Regions from separate parts of the Micromonospora sp. NPDC005215 genome, predicted to be linked through region 3. Evidence: predicted binding sites of a transcription regulator. Region 3 holds the regulator's gene; each other region holds the start of a gene.
What was found. The regulator HrcA, encoded in region 3, represses chaperone genes, less so after heat shock. The targets are predictions, from matches to a motif close to GGTTNGCACNCTCNNNNNGAGNGTGCNAACC.
Positions count from the first base shown of each region.

Region 1: the regulator HrcA is predicted to act here: its motif matches at 3,567-3,597, upstream of groL (chaperonin GroEL).
Region 2: the regulator HrcA is predicted to act here: its motif matches at 8,493-8,523, upstream of groES (co-chaperone GroES).

Region 1 is NZ_JBEXHQ010000002.1:103,735-114,313, forward strand. It holds gene paaN (phenylacetic acid degradation protein PaaN) at 1-1,051, shown strand, start outside; gene ABZU25_RS02590 (GNAT family N-acetyltransferase) at 1,128-1,658, opposite strand; gene ABZU25_RS02595 (cold-shock protein) at 2,054-2,257, shown strand; gene ABZU25_RS02600 (hypothetical protein) at 2,353-3,519, shown strand; gene groL (chaperonin GroEL) at 3,792-5,414, shown strand; gene ABZU25_RS02610 (hypothetical protein) at 5,471-5,719, opposite strand; gene ABZU25_RS02615 (GNAT family N-acetyltransferase) at 5,798-6,736, opposite strand; gene ABZU25_RS02620 (S8 family serine peptidase) at 6,777-9,344, opposite strand; gene ABZU25_RS02625 (glycerol-3-phosphate dehydrogenase/oxidase) at 9,609-10,579, shown strand, end outside.
Region 2 is NZ_JBEXHQ010000046.1:2,699-13,277, reverse strand. It holds gene tsaD (tRNA (adenosine(37)-N6)-threonylcarbamoyltransferase complex transferase subunit TsaD) at 1-567, shown strand, start outside; gene ABZU25_RS27180 (hypothetical protein) at 582-836, shown strand; gene ABZU25_RS27175 (DUF4142 domain-containing protein) at 860-1,600, opposite strand; gene ABZU25_RS27170 (DUF1707 domain-containing protein) at 1,726-2,022, opposite strand; gene ABZU25_RS27165 (ROK family protein) at 2,042-3,223, opposite strand; gene ABZU25_RS27160 (ABC transporter permease) at 3,246-4,508, opposite strand; gene ABZU25_RS27155 (ATP-binding cassette domain-containing protein) at 4,505-5,323, opposite strand; gene ABZU25_RS27150 (substrate-binding domain-containing protein) at 5,437-6,531, opposite strand; gene ybaK (Cys-tRNA(Pro) deacylase) at 6,712-7,191, opposite strand; gene ABZU25_RS27140 (methyltransferase domain-containing protein) at 7,202-8,398, opposite strand; gene groES (co-chaperone GroES) at 8,657-8,971, shown strand; gene groL (chaperonin GroEL) at 9,042-10,579, shown strand, end outside.
Region 3 is NZ_JBEXHQ010000026.1:35,671-46,249, reverse strand. It holds gene ABZU25_RS20085 (ABC transporter permease) at 1-678, opposite strand, end outside; gene ABZU25_RS20080 (ATP-binding cassette domain-containing protein) at 675-1,472, opposite strand; gene ABZU25_RS20075 (MOSC domain-containing protein) at 1,545-2,186, shown strand; gene ABZU25_RS20070 (phytanoyl-CoA dioxygenase family protein) at 2,562-3,464, opposite strand; gene ABZU25_RS20065 (hypothetical protein) at 3,686-4,546, opposite strand; gene ABZU25_RS20060 (enoyl-CoA hydratase-related protein) at 4,739-5,548, opposite strand; gene hemW (radical SAM family heme chaperone HemW) at 5,568-6,791, shown strand; gene ABZU25_RS20050 (DUF4870 domain-containing protein) at 6,891-7,514, opposite strand; gene hrcA (heat-inducible transcriptional repressor HrcA) at 7,681-8,703, shown strand; gene dnaJ (molecular chaperone DnaJ) at 8,779-9,924, shown strand; gene ABZU25_RS20035 (16S rRNA (uracil(1498)-N(3))-methyltransferase) at 9,926-10,579, shown strand, end outside.

The DNA of each region.
Region 1 (10,579 bases), on a different contig from region 3:
CAACACCTTCCCGACCTGGAACTCCTACCCGGGGCTGTTCGCCTCGCTGGTCACCGGCAACCCGGTGCTCGTCAAGCCGCACCCGCGCGCGGTGCTGCCGCTGGCCATCACCGTGAAGTACGCCCGGGAGGTGCTGGCCGAGGCCGGGTTCGACCCCAACCTGATCATGTTGGCGGCCGAGGCCCCCGGTGAGAAGCTCGCCAGCGACCTGGCCCTGCACCGCTCCGTGAAGATCGTCGACTTCACCGGCTCCACCGAGTACGGCGACTGGCTGGAGACGCACGCCCGGCAGGCGTCGGTCTACACCGAGAAGGCCGGTCTGAACACTGTCGTCATCGACTCCACCGACGACTTCGCCGGCATGTGCCGCAACCTCGGCTTCACGCTGACCCTGTACAGCGGTCAGATGTGCACCACCTCGCAGAACATCCTCATCCCGGCCGGTGGCATCGAGACCGACCAGGGGCACCAGAGCTTCGACGAGGTGGCCGGCGGGATCGCGGCTGCGATCGGCAAGCTCACCGCCGACCCGGCCCGGGGCGTCGAGCTGACCGGCGCCATCGTCAACGACGGGGTGCTGGAGCGGCTGGCCGAGGTCACCAAGGTCGGCGAGCCGGTGCTGGAGTCGCGGGCCGTGACCCACCCGTCGTACGCCGACGCGGTGGTGCGTACCCCGACGATCGTGAAGCTGACCGCGGACGACGCGGAGACGTACGGCCGGGAGTGGTTCGGGCCGATCTCGTTCGCCATCGCGACGGACTCCACCGCGCACAGCCTGGAGTTGCTGCGCCGCACGGTCGGCGAGAAGGGTGCGCTCACGGCGGGGGTCTACTCGACCGACGAGGCGGTGCTGGACGCCACCGAGGCGGTGGCGGTCGAGGTCGGGGTGCACCTGTCCTGCAACCTCACCGGCGGAGTCTTCGTGAACCAGTCGGCGGCGTTCTCCGACTTCCACGGCAGTGGCGCCAACGCCGCGGCCAACGCCGCGCTCACCGACGGAGCGTACGTGGCCAACCGCTTCCGCATCGTCCAGTCGCGGCGTCACGCCTGAGCCGTTGTTGATCAAGAGGTTTGCGTCAGGAACAGCCCTCCGGCTGACGCAAACCTCTTGATCACCGGGGCCTGGCTCACGCTCTGCGGCGCATTTGCAGCTCGTTCAGGGCGGGGATGGTGGGGTGGGGGACGCGTACGCCGGTGTCGGTGAAGCCCAGCCGCTGGTAGGCGCGGTAGGCGCGGTCGTTGCCGACCACCACCTCCAGCAGCAGCTCCGGTCGGCCGCAGGCGCGTGACCACGCGGCCACCCCGTCGATCAGCTCACCGAGAAGTCCGCGCCCCCGCCACGCCGGCGTGATGTAGACCGCGTAGATCACGGTGAGCCCGGGTTCGTTCGGGGAGACCGTGCCACCGGCGTGTCCGACGAGCCGGCCACCCGGGTCGGCGATGAACTGCGCGTTGCCGGGGCCGGCCGAGGTGTACGCGACCCGGGCGGCGAACTCGGTGTGCGGCCGGGCCGCCGCGTCCGCCAGGGTCTCCAGGAAGGCCAACGGCGCGTCGGCGAGCATCTCCAGACGCAGTGCCCGCATCCGGGCGGCGTCCTCCGGCCGAACCCGGCGGATCTCCGCCTGCCGTAGGGCGGTCGCGCCCGTCTCGGTGGTCATGCCCGCATGCCTACCACAGGGTCGGTTGCCGGTACGGCCGTGCCCGCCAGCGGCGGCCCGGCGGCCGGTGACCCTGTGGCCCGGGACCGCCCGGCGGCCCGGCGGCCGGTGATCTTGTGGCCCGGGACGGCCCGGCGGCCCGGCGGCCGGGAGTTGCACCGTGCAATCACCGACATGGATCCGGCCTATCGAAAAGCCGACCGACTGGCGGAGTCGGACCAGTCTCGCAATGCGCCCGATTTGTGGCCGTGCGCGGCGCTCACTCCTCGTGTAGCGTGCGATTTCGGTCACCTTTCTCAATGGTCGCCATCGATCGCTGAGGTGGTGGTCGGTGGGCGTCCGGCCGTGCCGTGCGCCAGGTCAGGCAACACCGCGCATAGTGAGGGAAGTGCACAGTGGCACAGGGCACCGTGAAGTGGTTCAACTCCGAAAAGGGCTATGGCTTCATCGCCGTCGACGGCGGTCAGGACGTTTTCGTCCACTTCTCCGCGATCGAGATGGACGGCTACAAGGCGCTGGACGACGGTCAGCGGGTGGAGTTCGAGATCGCCCAGGGTCAGAAGGGCCCGCAGGCCGAGCACGTACGCGTCATCGCCTGAGCTTTCCTCCTTGAGCGGCCCCGCGCGTCGGGGCTGCGACACGGGCGCACAACCGGGAAGATCATGGCCGTTCCAGCCGATGCTGAGGAGCGTTCATGACTGACCAGCCGCCCCCGCCCACCCCACCCTCTGGGCCGGGGGAGCCGGGTCCGTCCGATCCGACAGTGCCGTACGGCAGTTCCGGCGCGGCAGGGGACACGCCATCCGAGTTGCGGCCGGGCGTACCTCCGGCTGGCCCGCCGCCCGGCTGGGATCCGGCGCAGGGCGGTTGGGATCCGGCGCAGGGTGGCTGGGGCCCGCCGCCGGGTTGGACGTTCCCGCCCACCGGCGGCTACCCACCCGGGTCGGGTCCCTACGGTGCGCAGCCGTGGTATCCGGGGCCGCCGGTTGGCTGGTACCCGCCGGGCTACGGGTTCGACCCGAACGACCGCCTTGTCACTCCACGCGGTGCCGGTCTGGCCGGCTGGTTCAACAGGTGCGGGGGAGCGCTGCGCCGGGGTTGGCGCCAGCTCGTGCCCATCATGCTGCTCACCCAGGTGTTGCCGGCGGCCGTACTCTCGGTGATCTCCCTGGGTGTCGACCCGACGGCGAAGTGGGACGTCCAGATCGGGGCTGAACCGACTCCCGCGCTGCCGGACACCTTCGCCACCGATCTGGCGGGTCTTCTCGTGGTGGCGATCGGCGGCAGTCTGTTGGTCGGCCTGGTGCAGGCCGTCGGGTGGGCCGCCGGCAGTTGGGTGATCACGCAGCAGGCGTCCGGTCAGCCGGGCAGCCTGGATTCCGCGCTGCGCTACGGCCTCCGGCGGGCACTCGGGCTCTGGGGCTGGACCCTGTTGATCAGCGTGATCGCCGGCATCGGCTTCTGTTGCTGCGTGCTGCCGGGCATCTACCTGACGTTCGCGCTGAGCATGGCCGGCCCGGTCTATCTCTTCGAGCGCCACAACCCGATCGGTCGATCGTTCCGGATGTTCCACGACCGGCTCGGCCTCCTGCTCGGTCGGGTGGCCCTGGTGGCCCTGGCGGTCATCATCGTCAACGTGATCTCCGGTGGCCTGGAGGGGGCGGGCATCGCCGCGTTCGGCACGGATCCCCTCACGTCGCCGGGCACCGCTGTCGGGGCGGTGGCGGTGATCGGGGTCACCGCCGTGCTGGCGCTACCGGCCCACCTGGCCCAGTTGATCGGTCTGCTGGTCACGTACGCCGAGCAGCGCGCTCATGAGGCGCCGGTGAACACCGCCGGACTGGCGGCGGAACTCGGCTGAGCCGCCCCATCGTGCTTGCACTCGGCAGGGGAGAGTGCTAAACAAGTCATTGGCACTCGCATACCGTGAGTGCCAGCGGTCGGGACGGTGGGGCCAGGTTGCACCGGCGTGGAGACGCCGGGGCGGCACATGGCCGGTCGTCGCGGGCTATCCGGCCCGACCGTAGGACGTCGTCGTCGCCAGGTGGCGACGTCCCAAGGTGCGCACACCAAGCGGTCTATCCGAGGCACACATCTCGGGTGGCCCGTGAGTGTCCAGGAGGACAACACCGTATGGCCAAGATGATCGCGTTCGACGAAGAGGCGCGCCGCGGCCTCGAGCGGGGCATGAACCAGCTCGCCGACGCCGTAAAGGTGACGCTCGGCCCCAAGGGCCGCAACGTCGTGCTCGAGAAGAAGTGGGGTGCCCCCACCATCACCAACGATGGTGTGAGCATCGCCAAGGAAATCGAGCTCGAGGACCCGTACGAGAAGATCGGCGCTGAGCTGGTCAAGGAGGTCGCCAAGAAGACCGACGACGTTGCCGGTGACGGCACGACGACGGCGACCGTCCTGGCCCAGGCCCTGGTTCGCGAGGGCCTGCGCAACGTGGCCGCTGGCGCCAACCCGATGGCCCTGAAGCGGGGCATCGAGGCTGCTGTCGCGAGCGTCTCGGAGGAGCTGTCCAAGCTCGCCAAGGACGTCGAGACCAAGGAGCAGATCGCCTCCACCGCCTCCATCTCCGCTGGCGACAGCACCGTCGGCGAGATCATCGCCGAGGCGATGGACAAGGTCGGCAAGGAAGGCGTCATCACCGTCGAGGAGAGCAACACCTTCGGGCTGGAGCTGGAGCTCACCGAGGGTATGCGCTTCGACAAGGGCTACATCTCGGCCTACTTCATGACCGACCCGGAGCGTATGGAGGCCGTCTTCGACGACCCGTACATCCTGATCGCCAACAGCAAGATCTCGTCGGTGAAGGACCTGCTCCCGATCCTGGAGAAGGTCATGCAGTCGGGCAAGTCGCTGCTGATCATCGCCGAGGACCTGGAGGGCGAGGCTCTCGCCACCCTGGTGGTCAACAAGGTCCGTGGCACCTTCAAGTCGGTCGCCGTCAAGGCGCCGGGCTTCGGTGACCGCCGCAAGGCCATGCTGACCGACATCGCCATCCTCGCCGGTGGCCAGGTCATCAGCGAGGAGGTCGGCCTCAAGCTCGACGCCGCCAGCCTCGACATGCTGGGCCGCGCCCGCAAGGTCGTGGTGACCAAGGACGAGACCACCATCGTCGACGGTGCCGGTGACGCCGAGCAGATCCAGGGCCGGGTCAACCAGATCCGGGCCGAGATCGAAAAGAGCGACTCCGACTACGACCGGGAGAAGCTGCAGGAGCGGCTGGCCAAGCTGGCCGGCGGCGTTGCGGTCATCAAGGTCGGCGCGGCCACCGAGGTCGAGCTCAAGGAGCGCAAGCACCGCATCGAGGACGCCGTTCGCAACGCGAAGGCCGCCGTCGAGGAGGGCATCGTCCCGGGTGGTGGCGTCGCGCTGGTGCAGGCCGGCAAGACCGCCTTCGACAAGCTCGACCTGGTCGGCGACGAGGCGACCGGTGCGAACATCGTCAAGGTGGCGCTGGACGCCCCGCTGCGGCAGATCGCCGTCAACGCCGGCCTTGAGGGCGGCGTCGTGGTGGAGAAGGTCCGTAACCTCGAAGCGGGTCACGGCCTCAACGCCGCCAACGGCGAGTACGTCGACCTGCTGGCCGCGGGCATCATCGACCCGGCCAAGGTGACGCGCTCGGCGCTGCAGAACGCCGCTTCCATCGCGGCGCTGTTCCTCACCACCGAGGCCGTTGTCGCGGACAAGCCGGAGAAGAACTCGGCTGCCCCGGCTGGCCCGGGTGGCGGGGACATGGACTTCTGAGTCCAGTTCCGACACCGAACGGGGCGGGCCGCTGACGCGGTCCGCCCCGTTCGTCGTCAGGTCGGCAGTGGGCGCTGGTTGCGCCGCTTCTGCGCCCGGCTGTACGGCGGAAGCAGTTGGATCGGCGCGTCCACCATCTCCCGTGGCTCCTCGACGACCGCCGAGTCGTCGTCGGTGGTCATCTCGGCCAGTTGCTCGGCGTCGCCGTAGTCGAGCCGGTCGAACGGCAGTTGGCCGGGGAGTTCGCCGACTGGTTTCCAGGTGATCGGCGGGCCGTCCTCGGTCTGGTCGTCATCCGTGGTCATGGCTGCCTCCTCTACCAAAACGGTAGGGGGCGTCGATGGCCGACGCGGGCGAATGAATCAATGCCCTTTTTGCCCTGGTTACGCCAATGGCAGGGTTCGCCGGTACAGGAAGAAGACCCGCTCGATCCGGGCACCCGCGCTGCCGGAATAGAACGGCACCGGCCCCACCCAGCCGATCTCCGCCCGGGTCAGTCCCGCCACCTGCTGGTCCCGCAGGCAGCGCCGCAACAGGACGCCACCGATGCCCGACCCCTCGGCGGCCGGCGCGGTGCCCATCGGCCCGAACCAACTCGGCCGGGACGACCCGTACGCGGCGAAGCCGAGCACCTCGCCGTCCCGCTCCGCCAGGTGACAACCGGCGCCGTCACGACCCACCGACCCGGCCAGCTCACCGTCCCAGGTGCCACCGAAGGTGGACCGGGCGAACGCGGTCAACGCGGGCAGGTCCGCCGGCTCCGCCCGGCGTACGGTCACCCCCTGACCGGTCAGCCGCCGCTCGGCCGCCTCGGTGGACCGCAGTGCCGGCGAACCGTCGTACGACAGGTCCGCTGTCATGTTCCAGGCGGTCCGATCCTGCTGGTAGCCGAGCGCGAGGGCGGCGCAGACCGCCGGGGTGTAGCGGACGTCGATGCCCGGCCACGCGTAGTACGGCGGGTTCCCAGCCAGCAGCACCTCGGTCACCCCGCGCTCGGCCAGCACCCGCTCGGCCCGGCGCAGCAGTGCCCGGCCGACGCCCCGGCGGCGGTGATCCGGAAGGACCGCGACCAGGTCCACGTGCCCGATGCCCGGCTCGGTCGACGACACCGAGCAGAGCAGCACCCCGACCAGGTCCGCACCCCGGTACGCGCCCAGCCCCACCACCGGCCGGTCGGCGGCGGCGGCCCGGGGCCAGAGAACATCCACGATGGGGGTCGCCTCGGCGGCGTCCTCGGGCAGGTCGAGAGCCTGCTCGCACAGCCGCGCCACGGTGGGGGCCAGCTCGGGGGTCAGTTCGGTGACGGTGATCTCGACGTCCATGGTCGCCGACCCTAGATCACCGGGTGCTCCTGCGCGCACCTCACCGCCGGGCGGCTTCGACGGCGGCGTAGGCGTCGACCTGGCCCGAGCCGGTGACGTTGGACGGGTCGCCGCAGGCGTCCGCCGGGTTGTCCGAGCGGTAGGTGGGCGTCGCCGCCGTCGCGGTGTCCCGCAGGATCTGCCGGGTACGGTCCACGTCGCCGACCAGCGCCGGGTTCGCCGACCACATCAGCGCGACCACCCCCGCCACCTGCGGGGTCGCCATCGAGGTGCCGTCCAACGCCGCGTACGTGCCGCCCGGCATCGCCGACACCACACCCACGCCCGGGGCCAGGACGTCCGGCTTACCCGTGCCACCCGACACCGGCCCGCGCGAGGAGAACTCCGCGACCCGGCGTTGCGCGTCCACCGCGCCCACTGTCAACACGTCCGCGTACGGCGCCGGCGGGTCGTCGATCGACGCGCACCACGGCCCGGTGTTGCCGGCGGCGACGACCACGAAGATCCCGGCGGCGTCGAGCGCGGCGGTGGCCGGCCGCAGCACACCCTGGTCGCAGCCCTCGATCGGCGGGCAGCCCCACGAGTTGGTGAGCACCTGCGGGGCGCGCTCCGGACGACCGTCGGTGAACGGGTCGCCGCCGGCCGGGAAGGGCGCCAGCATGAACTGGAGACAGTCCAGGTAGTGCGCGGGGCTGCCGAGGTTGCGGTCCAGGTTGACGCAGCCCACCCACTGCGCGTCCGGTGCCACCCCGATGCCGTCCCGCCCGACCGCGCTGCCCACCGTGTGGGTGCCGTGCCCGCCCTGGTCGGTCGGGCTCCGGGTGCCGTCCCACGGGTCGTACCAGGAGTCGTCCCCGCCGCGGAACCCGCCTCGCAGCGCCGGATGGGTGCCGTCCACGCCCGAGTCCGAGCTGCCGACCACGATGCCGGTGCCGGTCACCCCGAGCTGGGACCACACCCGGTCGGCGCCGATCTGGCGGATGTTCCACTCCGGGCCGGTGGGCCTGGGCGCGGTGCCCCGGTTCTGCCCCGCCGGGGCCGGCAGCGGTCGCAGGCGTTGGCTGACCAGCACCCGGGCCACCTCCGGTCGACGGGCGAGCCACGCCCGCACCGCCGGGCCGCCGTCCACCTCGACCGCGTTCACCAGGTAGTACGACACCGGGTCGAGTCGTAGTCGACTCAGCCCTCGGAGCAGGTCGGCCTGGCTGCGCTCGGCGGTCGTCACCAACCGCCGGTATACCTCCGCCGCGCGGGCGTCCCGCCCGGCCCGACCTGGCTGGCCGGCCGGCAGGCCCGTCAGGTCGGCCTGCGCGCGCAACATCACGAACAGCCGCTCGCCGTAGAGGCCCGGCTGGCCGGGGCCGAGGTCGACCACGCCGAACGCCACAAGCAGCACCACCGCTGCCACCGCCGCGACGCGACGGCTCGGGGCGCCTGCCGCCTTCCGGGCGAGCAGCACCGCGTACCCGATGGCGACCAGGACGGCGACGGCGAGCCCGGCGCCGGCGGCGGCCGCCACCCAGAACGGGACGTCGCGGGTGCCGACCAGCAGCAGGGTGATCTCTTCCGGGTCGGTGAAGGCCAGCGGGCCGAGTGCGGCCAGGCCCACCAGCCAGCCGGTCGCCGATCGGCCGGCGCGCGCGGCGTCGGCCGGGTCGGCGGTGGGCCGCCACGCCGCGGCCCAGAGCGCGGCCAGGGCGAAACCCACCGGTGGCAGGGTCAGCAGCGCTGGCAGCTGCGCGCCGGACTGACCGGTGCCGGCCGCGAGTAGCAGCAGCGCCACCCCGGCGACCAGGCCGCCGACCAGCACCAGCCGAGCTGGCCGGGGTGGCCGGCCGACCGCGAACCGCGACCAGAAGGTGGCGTCCAGCAGCGTCGCGGCCAGCACCCCGAGCGCCGCGGCCGCCAGTAGCGCGAGCGCGGTCTCCAGGAGCCCGCCGAGCGCGCCCAGCCAGGCCCACGGCAGCAGCAGCGCCATCCCGGCGGCGACCGCGAGCAGCGGCACCGGGCCGGGCCTGCGTGAACGCCCGGCCGGCTCGGAACCAGCCTCGGTCCGCGCGGCGTCGCCGGCCTCGACCCGTGGGGTGCCACCGGCCTCGGTCCGCGCGGTGCCACCGGCCTCGGTCGGCGCGGCGTCGCTGTCTTCGGTGGGCGTCGCGCCGACGGCCGGGTCGGCCGGTCCGGGGTACGCCCAACGGCGCGCCGACCAGCGCACGACCAGTGCGGTCAGCACGGCTACGCCGGCCAGCGCGGCGAGGTACGCCTCGTGGTGCACCGGCGGCACGACCCGCAGCAGTGTGAGCAACCCCAGGGTCAGTGCCCCGAGCAGCCAGAGCCGCCCGGTGGCCCGGACCGTGGTCGACCGGGGCAGTAGGGCGAGCAGCAGGGCGGGTGTGCCGACCAGTACGACGGCGGTCAGACCGAGCACCGGCCAGAGCCAGCCGACCCGGTCCCGTCCGAAGCCCAGCAGCAGCTGATCGGTCAGCCAGCCACCGGTCTGGGTGGCCACGGTGACCGCGACCGTCCAGCAGCCGACAAGCACGGCCGCGACCACCGGCCAGGGAGAATTGCGGTCGCTGACTCCGGGGTACGCAGGCTCACCGTGCATCCGAGAACCTTACGACCACGCTGAACAGTTCTGAACCAGACAGCGCGTCGCGGGGAGGTCGATCTGCTGCGCAGTGATCAGGTGATGAGAAATAGGTGCTGATCGTCGCGGGGACCTACCTTTCATCACCTGATCAAGACAGGAGGGGCGGCTACGCCGGTCCGAGCGGGGCAAAAGCAGGCGCGATAGGTGCCAGTACGAGGTGAGCGGCGAATGTCGACATGCCGGCGCGACGGTTACGGTGGACGGGTGCGTGACCCCAGTATCTCCCGATCCGTCGCCGGTCAGCTCTCGCCGGTCCGCCGTGCGTCCGACCTGCGTCGGCTGCGCGCCGAGCGCTTCGACGTGCTGGTCATCGGTGGTGGGGTGACCGGTGCGGGTGCCGCCCTGGACGCGGCGTCCCGGGGCCTGAAGGTGGCCCTGGTCGAGGCGCGTGATCTCGCCGCGGGCACCTCCAGCCGGTCCAGCAAGCTCATCCACGGTGGCCTGCGCTACCTGGAGCAGTTGGAGTTCCACCTGGTCCACGAGGCGCTCACCGAGCGCGGGCTGCTGGCCACCCGGCTCGCGCCGCACCTGGTGCGCCCGGTGCCGTTCCTGGTGCCGCTGCCGGCCGGGCGGGGCCTGCGGGACCTGCCGGCCCGAATCTTCCGCCGCTCGTACTACGGCGCCGGCGTGGCCGCCTACGACGCCTTCGCCGGGGTCTTCGGCACTGGCCGGGGCATGCCGCTGCACCGGCACCTGACCCGGGAGGGCGCCCGGAGGATCTTTCCGAGCCTGCGGGCCGACGCGTTGGCGGGAGCGATCCGCTACTACGACGGTCAGGTCGACGACGCCCGGCTGGTCGTCACCCTGGCCCGTACCGCGGCCAGCCTCGGTGCCACGGTGGTGAGCAGCGCGCGTGCCGTCGGGCTGATCCGGCAGGCGCGTGAGGTGACCGGTGTCCGCGTCCGCGACCTGGAGGCTCCGGCGGGCTCACCGGACGCGGAGTTCGAGGTGCACGCCCGTACCGTCATCGCCGCCACCGGGGTGTGGAGCGACGACATGTCGCGGATGCTCAACGACGTGGGCCTGCGGCCCGGGGTCCGGGTGCGCGCCTCCAAGGGGGTGCACCTGGTGGTGCCCCGCTCGGCGATCACCGGCGAGACGGGGCTCATCCTGCGTACGGCGAAGTCGGTGCTCTTCGTCATCCCGTGGGGCGGGCACTGGATCATCGGCACGACGGACACCGACTGGCG
Region 2 (10,579 bases), on a different contig from region 3:
ACCATCGACGACGCGGCCGGCGAGGCGTTCGACAAGGTCGCCCGGCTGCTCGGGCTGCCGTTTCCGGGCGGCCCACCGATCGACCGGGAGGCTCGGGCCGGTGACGCCGCCGCGATCGCCTTCCCGCGCGGCCTGACCGCCGCGAAGGATCTCGCCGCCCACCGGTACGACTTCTCGTTCTCCGGGCTGAAGACCGCGGTGGCCCGGTGGGTCGAGGCGCGTCAGCGGGCCGGCGAGCCGGTGCCGGTGGCCGACGTGTCCGCGTCCTTCCAGGAGGCGGTCTGTGACGTCCTGACCAGCAAGGCGCTCGCCGCCTGTCGTGCGCAGGGCATCGAGACCCTGGTGATCGGTGGGGGAGTGGCGGCGAATTCGCGGCTGCGAGCGATGGCCGAGCAGCGGGCCGAGAAGTACGGCATCCAGGTCCGGGTGCCCCGGCCGAAGCTGTGCACCGACAACGGGGCGATGGTGGCGGCGCTCGGGTCGCACCTGGTCGCCGCGGGGGTCGCGCCCAGCCGACTGGATCTGCCTGCCGACTCGGCACTGCCGTTGACCACGGTCAGCGTGTGACGGGAGCGGCGGACATGATCGTACGGATGTGGGAGGCACGCGCCGAGGCGTACGGCGTCGCCGACCTGATCACCTGGGTGTGCGACACCGCCCTGCCCGAGTTGGAGCACGACCCGCTGTACGTCTCCAGCGAGGTCTTCTCCTCCACCGACCACCGCGTGGTGGTCATCTCCAAGTGGCGCAGCAACCCGCGCCCGTTGCCCGATCCGCCCGCCCTGCTGGTGGCCCGCGCTCCGCACTCCTGGGACTTCACCCAGGTCGACCGCTGACGCGAGCCACCAGCGAGCGATGGTCAGCTGCGGCGCAGCATCCGGTACGTCGCGATTCCGCCGGTGCCCAGCGCGGCGAGGAAGACCAGCCAGACGACGGTGCTGCTGACCCCGACCTGGGGGCCGGAGTTCGCAGCGGCGGCAGCCAACAGGCCGTCTTGACCGGGCGCGGGCAGCGCGGCCGGCGGCAGCTCCGGCCAGCGGACCAGCCCGGTGCTCTCCAACATCTGCATGTGGTGCATGACGAAGCCGTTGGCGTCGTCGCAGAGCTTGCGGACGGTGGCGTCCCGCGTGCTGGCGCGGACCGCGCCGATCACCGGGAAGATCTTGCCGTGGGCGACCCGGAGCCGGGTGACGAAGATCTGGTCGAACCGGGCGCCGGACGCCTTCTGCATCTCGGCCAGCCAGCCCTTCTGCTCGGCCGTCGGCTCGCTGGGGATGCTCGCGCCCAACTTGTTGGCCGCGTCCACAGTGAGCTGGTCGAGCCGCTGGTGCTCGCTGGCGATGCCGGCGCCGATCTCCCGGACCTTGGCCGACTGACCCTTCTCGGCGGCCATCTGGCCGGCTGGCATTTCCCACAGCCCGGCCAACCGGACCCCGTTGAGCAGCGTCATGTCGGCGGCGTTGAGCTGCTGACCGCCGGCTGGCGCGGCGATGGCCACGCCGGGCAGTACACCGACCGCCGCGACGATCGCGATGAGCAGCATCGCCGCTCGGTGGGTCCGGTTGCCCAGTCGGCGGTGGGCGGATCTGAGCGGTGCCATGTCTGTGGGGCCTCCTCGGTCCGGACCGAAACGCGTCTGGACCGGGCAGCCACATCCTGCCGGCTGCCCGTCCGACCACTGGTACGGACTGATCACGTGATCAGTTCATCGGAGGGCGACGCGGATCAGCGGGTGACGCTGAGGAAGCCGCCGAGCAGCAGCAGAGTGAGCGCGGCGGCGGCGAAGAGCATCAGCAGCTCCCGACGCCCGTGCCCGGCGGGGTCGCTGTCGGCGGTCGGGTCGGGCAGGGCCGGCAGGTCGCGGGTCAGGGCGGCCAGGTCACCGAGGGTGCGTGCCGTCCACACCGCACCGGCCCGATCGGAGAACTCGTCGAGGGTCAGCCGACCCGCCGCGGTGTGCCGGTGCAGCTCGGCGACCATCCGGTTGCGGTCGTCGTCGGAAGCGCGCAGCTCGACATCCACGCTGGACAGCGTACGCGGATCAGCCGACGTCGAGGGGGTCGGCGAGAAGTCGTTCGAAGGCCAACTCGGCGGCCCCGATCAGGGGGGCGTCCTCGCCCAACTTCGGCGTACGCAACCGGACGTGCTCCAGGCAGGCGGCGAGCGCGTTGGAGTTGAGCCGGCTGCGGACCTGGGCCGCCGACGCGAGGTAGAGGTCGCGCATGGTGCCGCCGAAGATGACCATTTCCGGGTTGAAGACGTTCACCAGGTTGGCCAGCCCGAAGCCGAGCCAGTCACCGGCCTGGCGGACCGCGGTCTGGGCGCGGGCGTCACCGCGGTCGGCGGCGTCGAAGACGGCCAGTAACGCGTCGGGACCTCGGGCGTCGGAGCGTCCGGCAGCGCGGAGCAGACCGTGCTCGCCGATCTCGGTCTCCCAGCAACCCCGGGAGCCGCACTCACAGGGCCTGCCGTCGAGGACCACCTTCATGTGGCCGACCTCGCCGCCGTACCCACCGTGGCCGGTCAGCCGGCGGCCACCGGCGATGATGCCGGCGCCCACGCCGACGTCACCGTAGAGGTAGAGGACGTTGTCGCAGCCGGCCGCCACCCCCCGCGCGTGCTCGGCGAACGCCGCGACGTCCGCCACGTTGCCCACCGTGACCGGCACCTCCACGCCCAGTTCGGCGGCGAGGGCCGCGCCGATCGGCTCGTCCACCCAGCCGGTGGTCGGGCCGAGCCGCACCAGGCCGTCGTCCCGGCGGACCATGCCACAGACCGCGACGCCGGCACCGACGCAGATCGCGTCGGGCGGCACCGTCTGCTGCATCTCCTTGAGCGCGCCGGCCAGCAGCGGCGCGGCCTCCGCGGCCAGCAGGCCGCGCGGTCGGTCCAGGTCCCGGCGGTCCAGGACGGCGCCACCCAGCCCGATCCGGGCCGCGCGCAACCGGTCCACCTCCACGGAGTACGCGTACGCGTACACCCGGGCCGACTCGGGCCGGACGACCAGTGACGGTCGGCCGGCCCGGCCGGTTTCCTTGGGCGCTCCCTCGCTGACCAGCCCCACTGCGGACAGGTCGGCGGTGAGCGCGCCGATGGTGCTGCGGTTGAGGCCCAGTGTGGTGGTCAGTTCGGCGCGCGTCGTCGCCCCGTGGACGTGTACGTGTCGCAGCAGGGCCCCGAGGTTCTGCCGCCGGACGTCGTCCTGGCTCGGTCCTGGGCGCATCGTGGTGCTACCTCCCGCGCGGTCAGCGGGTGCCGGTGGCTGCCGCGCGGCGGCGGGAGAGAGCGTCGACGCTGGCGGCGAGGAGCAGTACGACGCCGGTTACCACGTACTTGACTCCCGCGCTGTAACCCATCAGGCCCATTCCATTTTCGATGACCGCGACCACCGCGCCACCAAGCACGGCGTCGAGGACGCGGCCCTTGCCGCCGAAGAGGCTGGTGCCTCCGATCACCGCGGCGCCGACCGCGTAGAGCAGTACGTTACTTCCTCCGGTGTTCGGGTCGACGGAGTTGGCCCGGCTGGCCGCCACGATGCCGCCGATGGCGGCCATGGACGAGCAGATCACGAAGACCGAGATCCGGATCCGGTCGACGTCGATGCCGGCCCGGCGGGCCGCTTCCCGGTTGCCGCCAACGGCGTAGATGTGCCGGCCGTAGCTGGTGCGTTGGAGCACGAAGGTCCAGATGATCAGCAGGACCGCGATGACCGGCACCACGATCGGCACACCCTTGAGCGAGACGATCAGCACGTTGCGGCTGCGCTCCAGGTTGAGGACGTACACCGCGGTGCCGAGGATGACGGCGAGCCCGCCGATCCGCAGCGCCACCACCGCGATCGGGTCGGTGATCAGCCCACGGGCCACCCGGTTGCGGTAGCGCAGCAGTTGCACCGCCGCGTAGCCGACGACAGCGAGGGCGGTCAGCGCCCAGCCCAGCGTGGGGGCGAGGTTGCGGTTGGCGATGGCGACCAGCACCTCGTCACGGACGGAGATGTTGGTGCCCTCCTGCACGAGCAGCAGCACGATGCCCTGGAAGGCGAGGAAGCCGGCGAGGGTGACCACGAAGGACGGAATGCCGATCTTCGCGACCAGCAGGCCCAGGGTGGTGCCGATGAACACACCGGTGGCGACCGCGGCGAGCACGGCGACCCACCAGGGGTAGCCGAGCACGGTGACCACATTGGCCAGCACCGCCGCGCAGACGCCGCTGGCGAAGCCGGCGGAGAGGTCGATCTCGCCGAGCAGCAGCACGAAGACCAGGCCCATCGCGATCAGCGTGACCGCCGCGCCCTGGGTGAAGAGGTTGGCGAAGTTGCCGGCCGACAGGAACGACGACGGTCGCATGATCGCGAAGACGGTGCAGAGCACGAGCAGGCCGAGTACGGCCGGTAGCGCGCCGACGTCGCCACCGCGTACCCGACTCAGGTAGTTGCGGACGTGGCCTCCGACGGTCGGCGGGGGTGTGACGGCCGCGGGGCCGTCCTTCCGCACGGCGGTGGTGGTCATCGGACGCCTCCTGAGATCGAGTCGGCCGGCTGCGGGCCGTCGCCGTTGCTGCCCGGATCGGCGGCGAGGCCGAGCCCGCCCGAGCGCCCGGCGGTGATCAGCTCGACCACCTGGGCGTGGGTGATGTCGGTGGTCTTCACCTGGGCGACCATCTGGCCGAGGTACAGCGCGGCGATCCGGTCGGAGACGGCGAAGACGTCGTTCATGTTGTGCGAGATGAGCACCACGGCCAGGCCGTTGTCGGCGAGGCGGCGGACCAGTTCGAGCACCTGAGCGGTCTGTGCCACGCCGAGCGCGGCGGTCGGCTCGTCCAGGATGACCAGCTTGCTGTTCCAGAGCACCGCCTTGGCGATGGCCACGGTCTGGCGCTGGCCGCCGGAGAGGCTGGAGACGTGCTGGCGCAGTGAGGTGACGGTGCGGATGGAGAGCCCCGCCAGGGTTTCGGCGGCGAGCTGTTCCATGCTCGGCTCGTCCAGGACGATGCCGCTGCGCCTCTCCCGGCCGAGGAACATGTTCTGGACGATGTCCAGGTTGTCGCAGAGCGCGAGGTCCTGGTAGACGACCTCGATGCCGAGCGCGGCGGCGTCGCGGGGGCTGCCGATGTGCGCCGGTTCCCCGTTGAACAGGAACTCTCCGGCGTCGGTGGGGTGGATGCCGCTGATGCACTTCACCAGGGTCGACTTGCCGGCGCCGTTGTCGCCGACCAGTGCGGTCACTTCGCCGGGGTGGACGGTCAGGGCGACGTCGCGGAGCACCTGGACGGGACCGAAGCTCTTGTCGATCCCGCGGAGTTCCAGCAGGGGGGTCGGGGACACGGGGTCTCCTTCTTAAGGGAGGGTCGGGGCCGTCCGGCGGGCGCCGCCCGGCACGGGAGGGGTGCTCCCGTGCCGGGCGGCGATTGTCGTCCCGGCGGGTACTGCGGCGTCGGTCAGCTGATACCGGCGTCGGCGCAGGACTTGGCGTACGTCCCGGTGCAGAGCGCTTCCTTTGTCACGTAGCCGTCGGCGATGACGTCCTTGACGTTGTCCTTGTAGATCGCCTTCGGGGTGAGCAGCACCGACGGGACGTCGCGGCCACCCTCCGGGTCCTTCACCGTCTGGCCGGTGTCCTTCTTCTCGCCCTTGGCCAGCGCGATGGCCAGGTCGGAGGCAGCCTTGGCCTCTTCCCGGACCGCCTTGTAGACGGTCATGCACTGGTCACCGGCGAGGATGTTCTGCAGGCCCTCGACGCTGGCGTCCTGCCCGGTCACCGGCACCTTGCCGTTGAGCTTGTTCTTCTTGAGGATCGAGATGGCGGCGTTGCCGAGACTGTCGTTGGCCGCCAGCACGCCGTCGATCTTGCCCTTGGTCGCGGTGAGCTGCTGCTCGAAGATGGTCGCGGCGGTGGGGCCGTCCCAGGCCGGTACGGCGTCGTCCGGGCCCTTTGTGTATTCCTTGGAGTCGAACTTCGGCTTGAGCACCGAGTCGTAGCCGGCCTTGAACAGGGTGGCGTTGTTGTCGGTGGGGGAGCCGTTGAGGTACGACACGACCGGGTTCTTGGCGCCCTGGTCGGTCAGGCACTTGACCAGACCCTCGCCCTGGAGCTTCCCGACGTTCTCGTTGTCGAAGCTGACGTAGTACTGGGCGGAGCCGCCCAGGGTGAGTCGGTCGTAGTCGATGGTGGCGACGCCCTGCGACTTGGCCTTGTCGAGCACGGCCTTGCCGGTGCCGGAGTCCAGGTTGACGATCATCAGAGCGGTGACGCCGCTGGTGATCATCTGGTCGGCGATGGTCTGGAAGGCGGTCTTGTCGTTCTGGGCGTTCTGAATGTCGTACTGGACGCCGGCGGCCTTGAATGACTCTTCCAGGAACCGACGGTCTGCGGTCTCCCAGCGGGGGGAGGACTTGCTGTCCGGAAGGATCACGCCGATCTTGGGAGTCTTGGCCGAGCCAGCCTTGTCGTCGCCGGAGTCATCGCTGCAGGCGGTCAATCCACCGGTCGCGAGCAGGCCCACGGCGGCGATGGTGAGGATCCCCTTACGCATGTGCAGGGTCCTTTCGGGGGTGGGGGAGGTGTTGTTTTTGTTGTGTCCGGCAACGTATTTCGCGTCACGCCGCCTCCACAAGACCGCGCAGGTGCCAAGTTTGTTGGGGGCGATAACAATTCAGCAACGCGACTGTTACTCCACGGGTATCCCACGGTGGAGTCGACGTAACGAGAGTCGTCAGCGGGTTTGCAACGGGGCGGTGCGGGCGTCGGTCAGCGCCACCAGATCCGCCGCTGCCAGTTCGAGTTGCAGACCGCGCCGACCAGCCGAGACGTAGATCGTCGGGAGGTCCAGCGCGGATTCGTCAAGCACTGTGGGCAACCGCCGACGCTGCCCGAGCGGGCTGATCCCACCCCGCACGTACCCGGTGGCCCGCTCGGCGACCGAGCGGTCGGCCAGCGCCGCCCGCTTCCCACCGACCGCCGCCGCGAGCGCCTTGAGATCCAGCTCGCCGGTGACCGGAACGACCGCCACCGTGAGCGCGCCGTCGACCTCGGTCACCAACGACTTGAAGACGCGCTCCGGTGGCACGCCCAGCGCCACCGCCACCAGCGCGCCGTAGTTCGGGGCGTCCGGGGCCACCCGGTAGGGGTGGGTGCGATGCGCGACACCGCGCTTGACCAACAGTGCCATTGCCGGAGTGCCCTGTCCCGCCACACCGACGACGCTAGTCGACCGGCCGGCCGATCAGCACCGTCGGTGCTCCACCGACCCGGGTGAGCACCAGGCTCGCCGCGGCGTCGCCGGCCAGCCGCAGGTCCCGCCGGAGCTGCTCCGGGGTGAGCGCGGAACCCCGCTTGAGGATCTCGACCCGGCCCACCCGGCGGTCCCGCAGCAGCGCCCGCAGGCGCTTGAGCGAGAACGGCAGCACGTCGGTGATCTCCAGGCAGCGCGCGTACGGGGTGCGGATCGGCCGGTCGGCGTAGAGGTAGGCGATGCTCGGGTCGCCGAGGGTGGCGTCCAGCTCGCCGGCCAGTTCGGCGACGAGGTGCGCGCGGACCACCGCCGGGTCCGGGTCGTACAGGTAGCGCCGGGGCGGCCCGACCGACGCCTCGTCGGCACCCGAGCCGGTGAGCTGGTGGCGGTGGGTCTCGGCGCCCCGCTGGCGGTAGAGCGTGGCGCGGCGGGGCACGTCAGCCAACTCGCCACACCAGAGCGCGGCCTCGACCAGGTCGCCGTCCACGCCGACCCACTCCGCCTCCGCGCCGGCCGGAATGAGCGCGTGGTCGAGCCCTGGCGCCACCTTCACCACGGTGCGCGGCACCCGCTCGGCCAGCCCGGTGACGAAATCCCACGGAGGCGAGTAGGCGCGCGGGTCGAAGATCCGTCGTCCGGTGCCGCTGGCGCGGCGGGCCGGATCGCAGAAGACCCCGTCGACGCGGGAGACGTCGAACGCTGTGGCATCGCCGCACTCGACAGTGAACAGGTCGGCCAGTCCGGCCGCCGCGGCGTTGGCGGCGGCCATCGCGGCGGTCACCGGGTCGGCCTCCACCCCGTACACCCGGATGCCGGCGCGGGCGGCGGCCAGCGCGTCCGCGCCGAGGCCGCAGCCGAGGTCGGCCAGGGTGCGGACGCCGGCCGCGTACAGCCGGGCGGCCCGACGATCGGCGACCACCCGGCGGGTGGCCTGCTCCAGGCCAGGGCGGGTGAGGAACATCCCAGCGGCGGCCGGGCCGAACTTGCCGACCGCCCGGTGACGCAGCTCGGCCTGGGTGAGAGCCGCCGCGGCCAGCGTCGGCGGCACCCCGCCCGCCCGCAGCGCCGACGCCGCGGCCAGCGGATCACCGCCGGCCAGCCCGGCCGCCGCCGTGAGCGCGGCCGACCCCTCGGGGGTACGCAGCGCCGCCAGCTGATCGAGATCCACCCGGTCATTGTCCGGGTGGACCCGAAATCCGGGCTGGCGGGGCGCGACTCGCTGGCACTCTCCTTGACGGAGTGCTAGCCACGGAATAACCTGCGATTAGCACTCTCACCCTGAGGGTGCCAGCTTCCGGGTCTCGCGACCCGGGTGCGCACGCCAGGCGGACCGGCACCCGCGACGACGGCCCCGCCCGGTGGCATGAGGCAGATTGACGCTGGTTGGCCTCGCCGACCAGCAACGAAACCAGTACCCCAGGAGGGTATGCCCGTGACTACCGCTACCAAGGTTGCGATCAAGCCGCTCGAGGACCGCATCGTGGTCCAGGCGAACGAGGCTGAGACCACCACGGCGTCGGGCATCGTGATCCCCGACACCGCCAAGGAGAAGCCGCAGGAGGGCACTGTCCTCGCTGTGGGCCCGGGGCGCGTCGACGACAACGGCAACCGGGTTCCGGTTGACGTTCAGGTCGGCGACACCGTCCTTTACTCGAAGTACGGCGGCACCGAGGTCAAGTACGCCGGCGAGGAGTACCTGGTGCTCTCCGCCCGCGACGTCCTCGCGGTCATCGAGAAGTAAGCAACCGATCAGTGACATTGCCCCGGTCCGGCTCGCCGGGCCGGGGCAATGGCGCTTCGAAGGGACATACATGGCGAAGATCCTGAGCTTCTCGGACGACGCCCGGCACCAGCTGGAGCACGGTGTCAACGCCCTCGCGGACGTGGTCAAGGTCACCCTCGGCCCGCGCGGGCGCAACGTCGTCCTGGACAAGAAATTCGGTGCGCCGACGATCACCAACGATGGTGTGACCATCGCCAAGGAGATCGAGCTCACCAACCCGTACGAGAACCTTGGCGCGCAGCTGGTCAAGGAGGTGGCGACGAAGACCAACGACGTCGCCGGTGACGGCACCACCACCGCGACAGTGCTCGCCCAGGCGATGGTTCGCGAGGGCCTGCGCAACGTGACCGCCGGCACCAACCCGGCCGGCCTCAAGCGGGGCATCGACGCGGCGGCCACCAAGGTCTCCGAGGCGCTGCTCGGCCGTGCCGCAGAGGTCACCAGCAAGGAGTCGATCGCGAACGTGGCGACGATCTCCGCGCAGGACGCCACGATCGGCGACCTGATCGCCGAGGCGATGGAGCGGGTCGGCCGCGACGGTGTCATCACCGTCGAGGAAGGCTCCATGCTCACCACCGAGCTGGACGTGACCGAGGGTCTCCAGTTCGACAAGGGCTTCATCTCGCCGAACTTCGTCACCGACCTGGAGAGCCAGGAGTCCGTCCTTGAGGACGCGTACATCCTGGTCACCACCCAGAAGATCTCGGCGATCGAGGAGCTGCTGCCGCTGCTGGAGAAGGTCCTGCAGAACAGCAAGCCCCTGCTGATCATCGCCGAGGACGTGGACGGCCAGGCGCTCTCCACCCTGGTGGTCAACTCGCTGCGCAAGACCCTCAAGGTCTGCGCGGTCAAGGCCCCCGGCTTCGGTGACCGGCGCAAGGCGATGCTCCAGGACATCGCGATCTCCACGGGCGCCGAGCTGGTCGCCCCGGAGCTGGGCTACAAGATCGACCAGGTCGGCCTGGAGGTGCTCGGCACCGCTCGGCGCATCGTGGTCGACAAGGAGAACACCACGATCGTCGACGGCGGCGGCCAGAAGGCCGACGTCGCCGACCGGGTGGCCCAGATCCGCAAGGAGATCGAGGCCTCCGACTCCGACTGGGACCGGGAGAAGCTGGCCGAGCGGCTGGCGAAGCTCTCCGGTGGCATCGCCGTCATCAAGGCCGGCGCGGCGACCGAGGTCGAGATGAAGGAGCGCAAGCACCGCATCGAGGACGCCATCGCGGCGACCAAGGCTGCGGTCGAGGAGGGCACCGTGCCCGGCGGCGGCGCCGCCCTGGTGCAGATCCGTTCGGTGCTCGACGACGACCTGGGCTTCACCGGTGACGAGAAGATCGGTGTCTCGGTCGTGCGCAAGGCGCTCGTCGAGCCGCTGCGCTGGATCGCCCAGAACGCCGGTCACGACGGCTACGTCGTGACGCAGAAGGTCGCCGACCTCAAGTGGGGCAACGGCCTCGACGCCGCCAAGGGCGAGTACGTCGACCTGGTCAAGGCCGGCATCATCGACCCGGTGAAGGTGACCCGCAACGCGGTCACCAACGCCGCCTCGATCGCCGGTCTGCTGCT
Region 3 (10,579 bases):
GATGTCGGAGCCGACCGGCTGTTGGGTGAACAGGTCCCGGATCGCGTTGACGATGGAGGTCACCGGCTGGTGCTCGGCGAAGGCGCGTACCGGGCCGGGCATGGACTCGGTGGGCACGAAGGCCGAGCTGACGAACGGCAGGAAGATGAGCGGGTAGGAGAACGCGCTCGCGCCGTCCAAGGTCTTCGCGGTGAGGCCGGGGATCACGGCGATCCAGGTCAGCGCCAGGGTGAACAGGACCAGGATGCCGGCGACCGCGAGCCACCCCGACACGCCAGCCCCCGAACGGAAGCCCATGATCAGGGCGACGCCGATGACGACGACGAGCGAGATCAGGTTGGCGACCAGCGAGGTCAGGACGTGCGCCCACAGCACGGCGGAGCGGGCGATCGGCATGGACTGGAACCGTTCGAAGATGCCGCCCTTCAGGTCCAGGAAGAGCCGGAAGGCGGTGTAGGAGATGCCTGAGGCGATCGTGATGATCAGGATGCCGGGCAGCAGGTAGTTGACGTAGGAGTCGGACCCGGCCTCGATCGCGCCGCCGAAGACGTAGACGAACAGCAGCATGAAGGCGATCGGCATGATCGCGGTGGTGATGATGGTGTCCGGGCTGCGGGCGATGTGGCGCAGCGAGCGTCCCAGGAGAACGGCGGTGTCGCCGACGAAATGCTTGTTCATCGTTCTTCCTTGCTCGTGCGGGCGCCGACGAGGGTGAGGAAGACGTCCTCAAGGCTCGGCTGCTTCTCGACGTACTCGATCTTCGCGGGTGGGAGGAGTTGCTTGAGTTCGTCGAGGGTGCCGTTCACGATGATCCGGCCCTCGTGCAGGATCGCGATCCGGTCGGCCAGGTGCTCGGCCTCGTCGAGGTACTGAGTGGTGAGCAGTACGGTCGTACCGCCCTTGGCAAGTTCCTTGACGGCCTGCCACACCTCGAGGCGCGCCTCCGGGTCCAGCCCGGTTGTCGGCTCGTCGAGGAAGATCACCGGTGGGTTCCCGATGAGACTCATCGCGATGTCCAGCCGCCGGCGCATGCCACCGGAGTACGTCGCCACCCTCCGGGTGCCCGCCTCGGTCAGCGAGAAGCGCCTCAGCAGCTCATCCGCGATCGTGCCCGGCGCTCTGTGGTGCCTGAGCCGGGCGACCAGGACGAGGTTCTCCCGCCCGGTGAGGACCTCGTCGACCGCCGCGAACTGCCCGGTGAGACTGATCGACTCGCGTACGTGGGCAGCCTGTGCCGCGACGTCGAAGCCGTTGACCCGGGCGGTCCCCGCGTCGGCCTTGAGCAGCGTGGACAGGATCTTCACCACCGTGGTCTTGCCCGCCCCGTTGGAGCCGAGCAGGGCGAAGATGGTGCCGCGCGCCACGTCGATGTCCACACCGCGCAGCACCTTCAGTTGCTTGAACGACTTCTCCAGGCCCTGCACGTGTATCACGGCCGGCTCGACCTGATCGGTTGTTGGCGGAATGCTCATGGCAGCCAGCATGGAGGGTTGACGCAGCGTCAAGGTCAAGCCCGCACTGCGAATTCACCTAGGCTGACGGTCATGACGGGCAGGGTGGCAGCGGTGAACCTCGGCATCGTGACCGAGGCGCGGTGGGCCGGCGACGCGAGCGGTCGTAGCGGCATCGACAAGCGGCCGGTGGACGGCCCGGTGCTGATCCGCGCCGACGGGGTGGTTGGCGACTTCATCGGCGAGCGAGCCCATCACGGCGGTCCTGACCAGGCGGTCTACGCCTACGCGGAGGAGGACGCCGCCTGGTGGGCGACCGAGCTGGGCCGGCCCGTACGGGCTGGTGGCTTCGGCGAGAACCTGTCCACGTACGCGGTCGACGTGACCGGCGCGGTGATCGGCGAGCAGTGGCAGGTCGGTTCCGCAGTGCTCCAGGTCACCAAGCCGCGGACACCCTGCGCCACCTTCGCCGGGTTCTGGGGCGTACCGGATCTGATCAAGCGCTTCACCGCGCGGGCGTTGCCCGGCGCCTACCTGCGGGTGCTGCGGGAGGGTGAGGTCGGCCCGGGTGACCCGGTCGAGGTGGTGGAGCGGCCCGCGCACGGGGTGACCATCGGCGAGGTGTTCCGGGCGACCAGTCTGGAGCCGGAGCTGCTGCACCGAGTGCTCGAAGCGGAGGGCCTGCCGGAAACGATCCGGGAGAAGGCCCGCCGACGCCTCGCCTCCCGCGGCTGAACGCGGTGCCGCGACGACACGCGGCCTTCCTGTCCGGGTAGGGGTGGCTGGCGGCCGACAAGAACCCGAGGACGGGACCGACGGCGGACGGTTGCCCGTATTGTCCCTACCGGGGGCGTGCGGCGGGGGGCCGGCTCGCCCCGGCGGCGGAGGATCCGGGGAAGCGGAGCGGACGTCACTGCGACTGCCTCCTGTGCCACCCCGCGCTCTGGGGCGGGGGCGCCGCGCCCCGACCCGCGCACCCGCCACGCTACCGACAGTGCGGTCTCCGGTGGTCGGGAACGGACTCGGCCCGGGTGATCGAGTCCCCGCGGACACGGAACGGCCCTCTGCCGTCGTTCAGTGGTGGCAGAGGGCCGTTCTACGAGCAGGAGATCAGCGGAGCCAGGGGATGTTGCGGTCGAGCAGGCCGCGCTCCTTGAGCTCCTTGCGCAGCGGGATCTCGTCGTCGACGTACCCGTCCCAGTTAATGCCCCAGTAGTTGGCGGTGTGGGTGCCCTCACCGATGAGCTGGCGCTGCACGGGGGTGCGGTTGCGGTACCACTCGCCGTTCACGTCGGGGTGCAGCTCGTCCAGCGGACGGATCCAGCGGTAGGTGTAGCCGACGAAGAGCATCTTGCGGGTGATGGTCGACAGGTTCGTCGAGCGCGAGTGCCACTGCCGGCGGTCGAAGATGAAGGCGTCGCCCGGGTTGGCGGTGATCTCCACAGTGCCCTCCGGGTCGGGGTTCTGCACTGTGAGGTCCGCCGGCCGGGGCAGCGAGTTCTTCAGGTGGCTGCCCGGGATGACCTTGGTGGCGCCGCGGCCGGTCTCGGAGAGGTCCGACAGCACGTACGCGACCTTCAGTGAGAACATCGGCCGGGGCAGGTTCGGGTCCATCGTCTCCGGGTCGGAGTTCTGCCGGTACCCGTCCTGGTGCCAACCCCAGTACGGCTTCTCCGGCTCGGCGGCCGGCGGGGTGACGTCCAGGTGGTTGTGGTGGGTGTAGATGTTCCAGCCGGCCAGCCCCCACATGTACGGGAAGGCGATCGGGTGGGTGAGCAGCTCGCCGAAGAGTTCGTCGCGCTCCAGGAAGCCCAGCAGGTGCAGGGTGCCGTCCTTCTTGGTGGTGCCCTTGGCCTGCTCCTCCGCGTAGACGCGGTCGACCGCCGCCTCCAGCGCCGCCCGGTGGTCCTCCGTCAGGACGTTGCGCAGCAGGAGAAAGCCCTGCTCGTGAAACTCCTTGCGGTCAGTGTCGCTGATCGGTTCGTAACCGGTCCGGTCGCCGTAATCGAACACCGCGTCGTACCCCTCCCCATGAGGTGAAGCCTTTTCTGGCACAGGCCGCCGATCGTAACGCGATGGCACTGGCCTCGGGGAGGGCGTCTGGGGCTGGTGGGCCGCAGGGGGACCCCGTGCAGTGGGGGAACTGCGGAGAGTGAGTCGACCGTGATCAATAGGGGCGTTTGCGGTTTTTTGTCCGATTGTGCGGTGACTGCCGGTTAAGAGATCCGGCCCGGTCAGCCCTCGTTGAACACCTCGGCCACCACCTGGCCGGCGGAGTTCTGCTGGCCGTCCACTCGACCCCAGGTGCCGCCCCGGGCGGTCCACTCCAGGTCGCCGAAGCGGACCCGCTTCACCCCGTGGTCCTGGGCGTGCGAGACCAGCCAGTGCGCGTACCGCCAGCCGTCGCGCTGGTCACCCGGAGTCACCGTCAGCCCGGTCGGGTCGTTCGGGTCGAGCCCCTTCAACCCCCAGTCCAGCACGAGGTTGCGGGTGAGCTGCGCGGCCGCCGCCGCCCCGTGCATCACCGGGGTACGCCCCACCGTGCAGGCGACCGCCCCGGTGGCGTCGCCCATCAGTGCCCGGCTGAGCACCTCGGAGTCGTCGGCCCACTTCTGGTAGGCCTCCGGGAAGGCCGAGCGCTGCACCCGCTGGGCGGCGTCGGTGACGCGCATCTTCTCCCAGCCGCGGACCTTCTTGAGCGCCGCGTAGAACCGGTTGGCCGCGTAGCGCGGGTCGCGGATCTGCGCCGAGGTGCCCCAGCCCTGACTCGGCCGCTGCTGGAACAGGCCGACCGAGTCGCGGTCGCCGTCGGCGAGGTTGCGCAGCCCGGACTCCTGGTACGCCGTGGCCAGCGCGACCACCACGGCCCGCTCGGACATGCCGCGCTGGGCGCCGATCGCCGCGATGGTCGCCGCGTTGGCCATCTGGTCGGCGTCCAGGGCGACCCGGCCGTCGGCCTGCACTGTGCACTTGCGTGCCGTCAGCGGCAGCTGTAGACCGCCCCCGACCTGCCGTACGACGAGCCAGATCGCGATCACGGCGACGAGGATGAGGACCACTCCACCCGCAACGGCTGCCCGAGTTCGCACCCACACCCCCAGATCGACAAGTCTGCCAAGCGTACGTCTCCGTCGCGCCCAACGGGTCGTCCGAGCGGGTTCGAGGCCGGCTCGACGGCTCCGTCCCGGTTCGGGTCGGCTCCGCCGACGCGTTCCGATCGAGGCATTCCCGCTGCGGGCGCGGTCTCACCTGCCCGGATGGCTCTCCCGCGCACCCCTGCTCAATGCCTACCCGGCATGATCAGCGGAACCACCGTCCAGAGCGGCCACCCATCGAGCTAGTCGTTTGTCCCGGAAGGCCATGACCCCCTCGCGTCCCTCGTCGGAGAGGAAGTAGCCGGTCGAGAGGGCGGACAACCGAGCCAGCTCGGCACGCAGCTCGGCGGTGCCCGGCCGGCGCAGCAACTCCTTCGCCCCGGCCAGAGCGCCCGGCGCACCGCGCACCAGCGAGTCGCAGTACCGCCGCACCGCGTCGTCCAGCCCGGCCGCCGGCACACTGGCCGTGACCAGGCCGATCTCGGCGGCCCGCCGGCCGTCGAAGGTGTCCCCGGTCAGGTACAGCTCGGCGGCGGCGCGCGGGTGCAGCCGGGGCAGCACGGTCGCCGAGATCACCGCCGGGATCACCCCGATCCGCACCTCGGTGAACGCGAACGTCGCCTCGTCGGCGCAGACCGCCAGGTCAGCGGCGGCGATCAAACCCAGCCCGCCGGCCCGCGCCGGCCCGCCCACCCGGGCCAGCACCGGCTTCGGGCACTCCCAGAGCGCCGCGAGCACGTCACCCAGCATCCCGGCGGGCACCGCGCCGCTGGCGTACGCCGCGGCCGTCTCCTTCAGGTCCGCGCCCGAGCAGAAGACCGGGCCGGTGTGGTCGAGCACGATCGCCCGGACCGTCTCGTCGGCGACCGCGTCGGCCAGCCCGGCCAGCAACTGGGTCATGAGGCCGGTGGAGAGCGCGTTGCGGTTGGGCGGGCTGTCCAGGGTGAGGGTGGTCACCCCACGGGCCGTGGCGACCCGCACGAGGACGTCGGGAGTGGTCATGCCGGGCACACTAGTGGCCATGCCCGGCGTCCTTCCAGATGGTGAGACCGTCCCCGTCGACGGATCGCTGCCCGCCACCGCCACCACCGCGGTCGGCGCGCGCGGCTTCGGCGTGTACGTGCACGTGCCGTTCTGCGCCAGCCGCTGCGGCTACTGCGACTTCAACACGTACACGTCGGCCGAGCTGGGCGGAGGCGCCAGCCGCGAGGGGTACGCCGACACCGTCCTGGCCGAACTGGCGCTCGCCGCGCGGGTGCTCGGCGACAGCCCGCCGCCCCGGGTCGACACCGTCTTCGTCGGCGGCGGCACACCCACCCTGCTCCCCGCCGACGACCTGGCCCGCATCCTCGACGGCATCGACAGCACCTGGGGGCTGGCCGCCGACGCCGAGGTGACCACCGAGGCCAACCCGGAGTCGGTCACCCCGGAATCGTTGAAGCTGCTGCGGGCCGCCGGCTACACCCGGATCTCGCTGGGCATGCAGTCCGCCTCGCCGGGGGTGCTGGCGATCCTGGACCGCAAACACAGCGCCGGCCGGGCCACCGCCGCCGCCTCGGAGGCACGCGACGCCGGATTCGAGCACGTCAACCTGGACCTGATCTACGGGACACCGGGGGAGCGGCCCGAAGACTTCGCCGCCTCGCTGGAGCAGGTCGTGGCCGCCGGGGTGGACCACGTCAGCGCGTACGCCCTGATCGTGGAGGACGGCACCCGGCTCGCCGCGCGGATGCGGCGCGGCGAACTGGCGTACCCCAGTGACGACGTGGCCGCGGACCGCTACCTGGCCGCGGAGGCCGCCCTCGACGCGGCCGGGCTCTCCTGGTACGAGGTCTCCAACTGGGCCCGCACCGAGGACGCCCGGTGCCGGCACAACCTGCTCTACTGGACCGGTGCGGACTGGTGGGGGCTGGGGCCGGGGGCGCACAGCCACGTCGGCGGGGTGCGCTGGTGGAACGTCAAACACCCCTCGGCGTACGCCCAGCGGTTGGCGGCGGGCGCGTCTCCCGGCCTGGCCCGGGAGGTGCTCACTGTCGACGAGGCGCACATGGAGGACGTGATGCTCCGGTTGCGGCTGGCCAGCGGCCTGCCGCTCGCGGTGCTCGACGCCACCGGACGGGCGGGCGCCGAGCGGGCACTGGCCGGCGGCCTGCTGGCCGCCGACGAGTACGCGGCCGGCCGGGCGGTGCTCACCCTGCGCGGGCGGCTGCTCGCCGACGCTGTCGTGCGCGACCTGCTGCCCTGAGCGGGACACGCGACCTGCTGCCCTGAGCGGGACACGCGACCTGTTGCCCTGAGCAGGACAGTGGTGCAGGGGCCGGCCGGGGGAGCGGCCGACCCGCTGTCACTTGATGAAGTTGGCCGACATCGGGTAGCGGTAGGGCCTGCCCTCGTTGGCCTTCATGCCCGCGATGATCCCAAACAGGATCTGGATCACCACGACCGCGATGCTGGGTAGGAAGAGCAGGCACCAGCTCACGAAGAGCAGCACGAACGCGATGATCGACCAGAGGATCTGGAAGTTCAGGGCGGCCAGGGCGTGCGCCCGGACGGTCGGCGACTGGTTGCCGCGGGCCAGGTAGGCGATGAGCGGGGCGACGAAGCCCAGCGGGCCGAAGCTGATCAGCGCGCCGAGGGCTCCGCCGAAGTGGGCGACAAGCGCCCAGGTCTTGTCCTCGTTGTTGGCGTAGCCGCCGCCGGGGCCACCGTAGGCGCCGCCGGTCGGATACCCGCCAGCGGGATAGCCACCGGGCGGCGGATAGCCCCCCGCCGGGGGGTAGCCGCCTGACGGCGGTTGGTCACCGGTGGGCGGCGGATAGCCACCGGGCGGGGGATAGCCGCCCGGGCCAGGCGCCCCGGACAGTGGTGCGGTGGGTGGCTCGGCCGACGGGTACGAGCTGGGAGAGGTCGGCTCCGGCGGGTAGTTGCCGGGGTCACCCGCGCCCGGAGGGCGAGGAGGTTCAGTCATGGGTGTCACGGTAGGGGTCGGTGGCAACGCCGCACCAGTGGGCGGTCGTTGATCATCGCGCCGGCGGGTACGCCGACGTAGACTGGCACTCGTTACAGTCGAGTGCCAGGACGGCTCGGCCGGGCCCACGGCACCGGCGGCCGACGTGCGACAGGAGGTGCGGATGATGGGTCTCGACGACCGGAAGCTCGCCGTGCTCCGCGCGATCGTCGAGGACTACGTCTCCACCCAGGAGCCGGTCGGCAGCAGGGCGCTCGTCGAGCGGCACCAGCTCGGGGTCTCCCCGGCCACGGTCCGCAACGACATGGCCGTGCTGGAGGAGGAGGGCTACATCCGGCAGCCGCACACCAGTGCCGGCCGGGTGCCCACCGACCGCGGCTACCGGCTCTTCGTCGACCGGTTGTCCCGGGTCAAGCCGCTCAGCCCGGCCGAACGTCGGGCCATCGAGCGCTTCCTGGTCGGCGCTGTCGACCTCGACGACGTGGTGCACCGCACGGTGCGGCTGCTCGCCCAGCTGACCCGGCAGGTGGCCGTCGTGCAGTACCCGAGCCTGGCCCGCTCCTCGGTTCGGCACCTGGAGTTGGTGCCGATCTCCACCACCCGGCTGATGCTCGTCATGATCGCTGACACCGGGCGGGTCGAGCAGCGGCTGGTGGAGCTGCCCGGTCCGGTGCCGGCGGACGACGTCTTCGACCTGCGCCGGCTGGTAAACGAGAAGCTCGCCGGCGCGCGGCTGTCCGAGACGCCGCCGTTGGTGCAGGCGCTGGTCGAGGAGGTGCCGTCCGAGCTGCGTCCGGCGATGACCACGCTCGCCACTGTGCTCCTGGAGACGCTTGTCGAGCGGCACGAGGAACGCATCGCGCTGGCCGGCACCGCGAACCTCACCCGGGGCGGCCTGCTCGACTTCCAGGGTTCGCTGCGTCCGATCCTGGAGGCTCTGGAAGAGGAGGTCGTGCTCCTCAAGCTCATCGGCGAGACCGAGCCGAGCACGACCCGGGTGCTGATCGGCGACGAGAACGAGTTCGACAACCTGCGGGCCGCCTCGGTGGTCAGCACCGGGTACGGCCCAGGCGCCACGATCGTCGGCGGCCTGGGAGTGCTGGGACCCACCCGGATGGACTACCCCGGCACCATCGCCACGGTGCGCGCCGTGGCACGCTACGTGGGCGAGTTGCTGGCCCAGAACTGACCAGTCAGGGCCGACGGCCGGCTGTTTGCCGCCGGATCGGCGCAACGCGAGACGAACATGAGGACACGGAACGCAGTGGCCAGGGACTACTACGGCATCCTCGGTGTGAGCCGGGAAGCCTCCGATGACGAGATCAAGCGCGCCTACCGCAAGCTGGCGCGCCAGTTCCACCCGGACGTCAATCCGGACCCGGAGGCTCAGGAGAAGTTCAAGGACATCAACGCCGCGTACGAGGTCCTCTCGGACGACCGGAAGCGGCAGATCGTCGACCTGGGTGGCGACCCGCTCGCCCCCGGCGGCGGTGGCGCCGGCGGCCCGGGTGGCCCCGGTGGTGCCGGCCCGTTCGTCGGTTTCCAGGACATCATGGACGCGTTCTTCGGTGGCGCGGCCGGTGGGGCGCGCGGCCCCCGTCCACGGACCCGCCCGGGTGCCGACGCGATCCTGCGACTCGAACTGGACCTGCACGAGACGGCGTTCGGCGTCGAGGCCCCGATCACCGTCGACACCGCCGTGCTCTGCACCACCTGCTCCGGCGCCGGCACGGCCGCCGGCACCCACCTGGCGACCTGTGAGGCGTGCGGCGGCCGTGGTGAGGTGCAGTCGGTGCAGCGCACCTTCCTCGGCCAGGTGGTCTCCGCCCGGCCGTGCACCGTGTGCCAGGGCTACGGCACCACCATCCCGCACCCCTGCCCCACCTGCGCCGGCGACGGCCGGGTGCGCACCCGCCGTTCGCTGACCGTCAAGATCCCGGCCGGCGTCGAGGACGGCATGCGGATTCGGCTGGCCCAGCAGGGCGAGGTGGGCCCTGGTGGCGGCACCGCCGGCGACCTCTACGTGGAGATCCACGAGCGGCCACACGACGTCTACTCCCGCAAGGGCGACGACCTGCACTGCCGCGTCACAGTGCCGATGACCGCCGCGGCGCTCGGCACCCGCCTGACCATCAAGACCCTGGACAGCGAGGAGACGGTCGACGTCAAGGCCGGCACCCAGCCGGCCAGCACGCTGCGACTGCGCGCCCGGGGCGTGCCGCACCTGCGCGGCACCGGCCGAGGCGACCTCTACGTGCACCTGGACGTGCGGACCCCGACCAAACTCGACCCGGACCAGGAAAAGATGCTGCGCGACTTCGCCAAGACCCGCGGCGAGGAGGTCGCCGAGTTATCCAAGCAGGGCGGCTTCTTCTCTCGGATGCGCGACGCGTTCAACGGGCACGCCTGAGGTGTCCGCGCCGCTGTTCCTGGTCGAGGCGCTGCCCACCGGTGACGCGTTGACCCTGGACGGCCCGGAGGGGCACCACGCCGCCACCGTGCAACGGCTGCGGGTCGGTGAGGAGCTGCTGCTCGCCGACGGTCGGGGCGGCACGGCCGCCGCCGTGGTCACCGCCGTCGGCCGGGGCAGCCTGGAGGTCACCATCACCTCCCGGGGGTACGCGGACGCGCCGGTCCCCCGGCTGGTGACTGTGCAGGGCATTGCCAAGGGCGACCGCGGTGAGCTGGCCGTGCAGGCGATGACCGAGGTCGGGGTGGACGAGATCGTGCCCTGGGCGGCGTCCCGCTCGGTCACCCAGTGGCGTGGCGACCGGGGCGTACGGGCCCGGGAAAAGTGGGTGGCCACCGCTCGGGAGGCCGCCAAGCAGGCCCGCCGGCCGTGGTTGCCAGTGGTGGCCGGCGCGCCGGACGAGTCCACCGCCACCGTCGCCCGCCGGATCGCCGGCGCTGCCGCCGGGTTCGTGCTGCACGAGGAGGCCGAGGAGCGGCTCACCACCGCCGAGCTGCCGTCCGCCGGTGAGATCGTCCTGGTCGTCGGCCCGGAGGGTGGCATCGCCCCGGCCGAGCTGACGGCCTTCCGGGAGGCGGGCGGGCGAGTCGTCCGG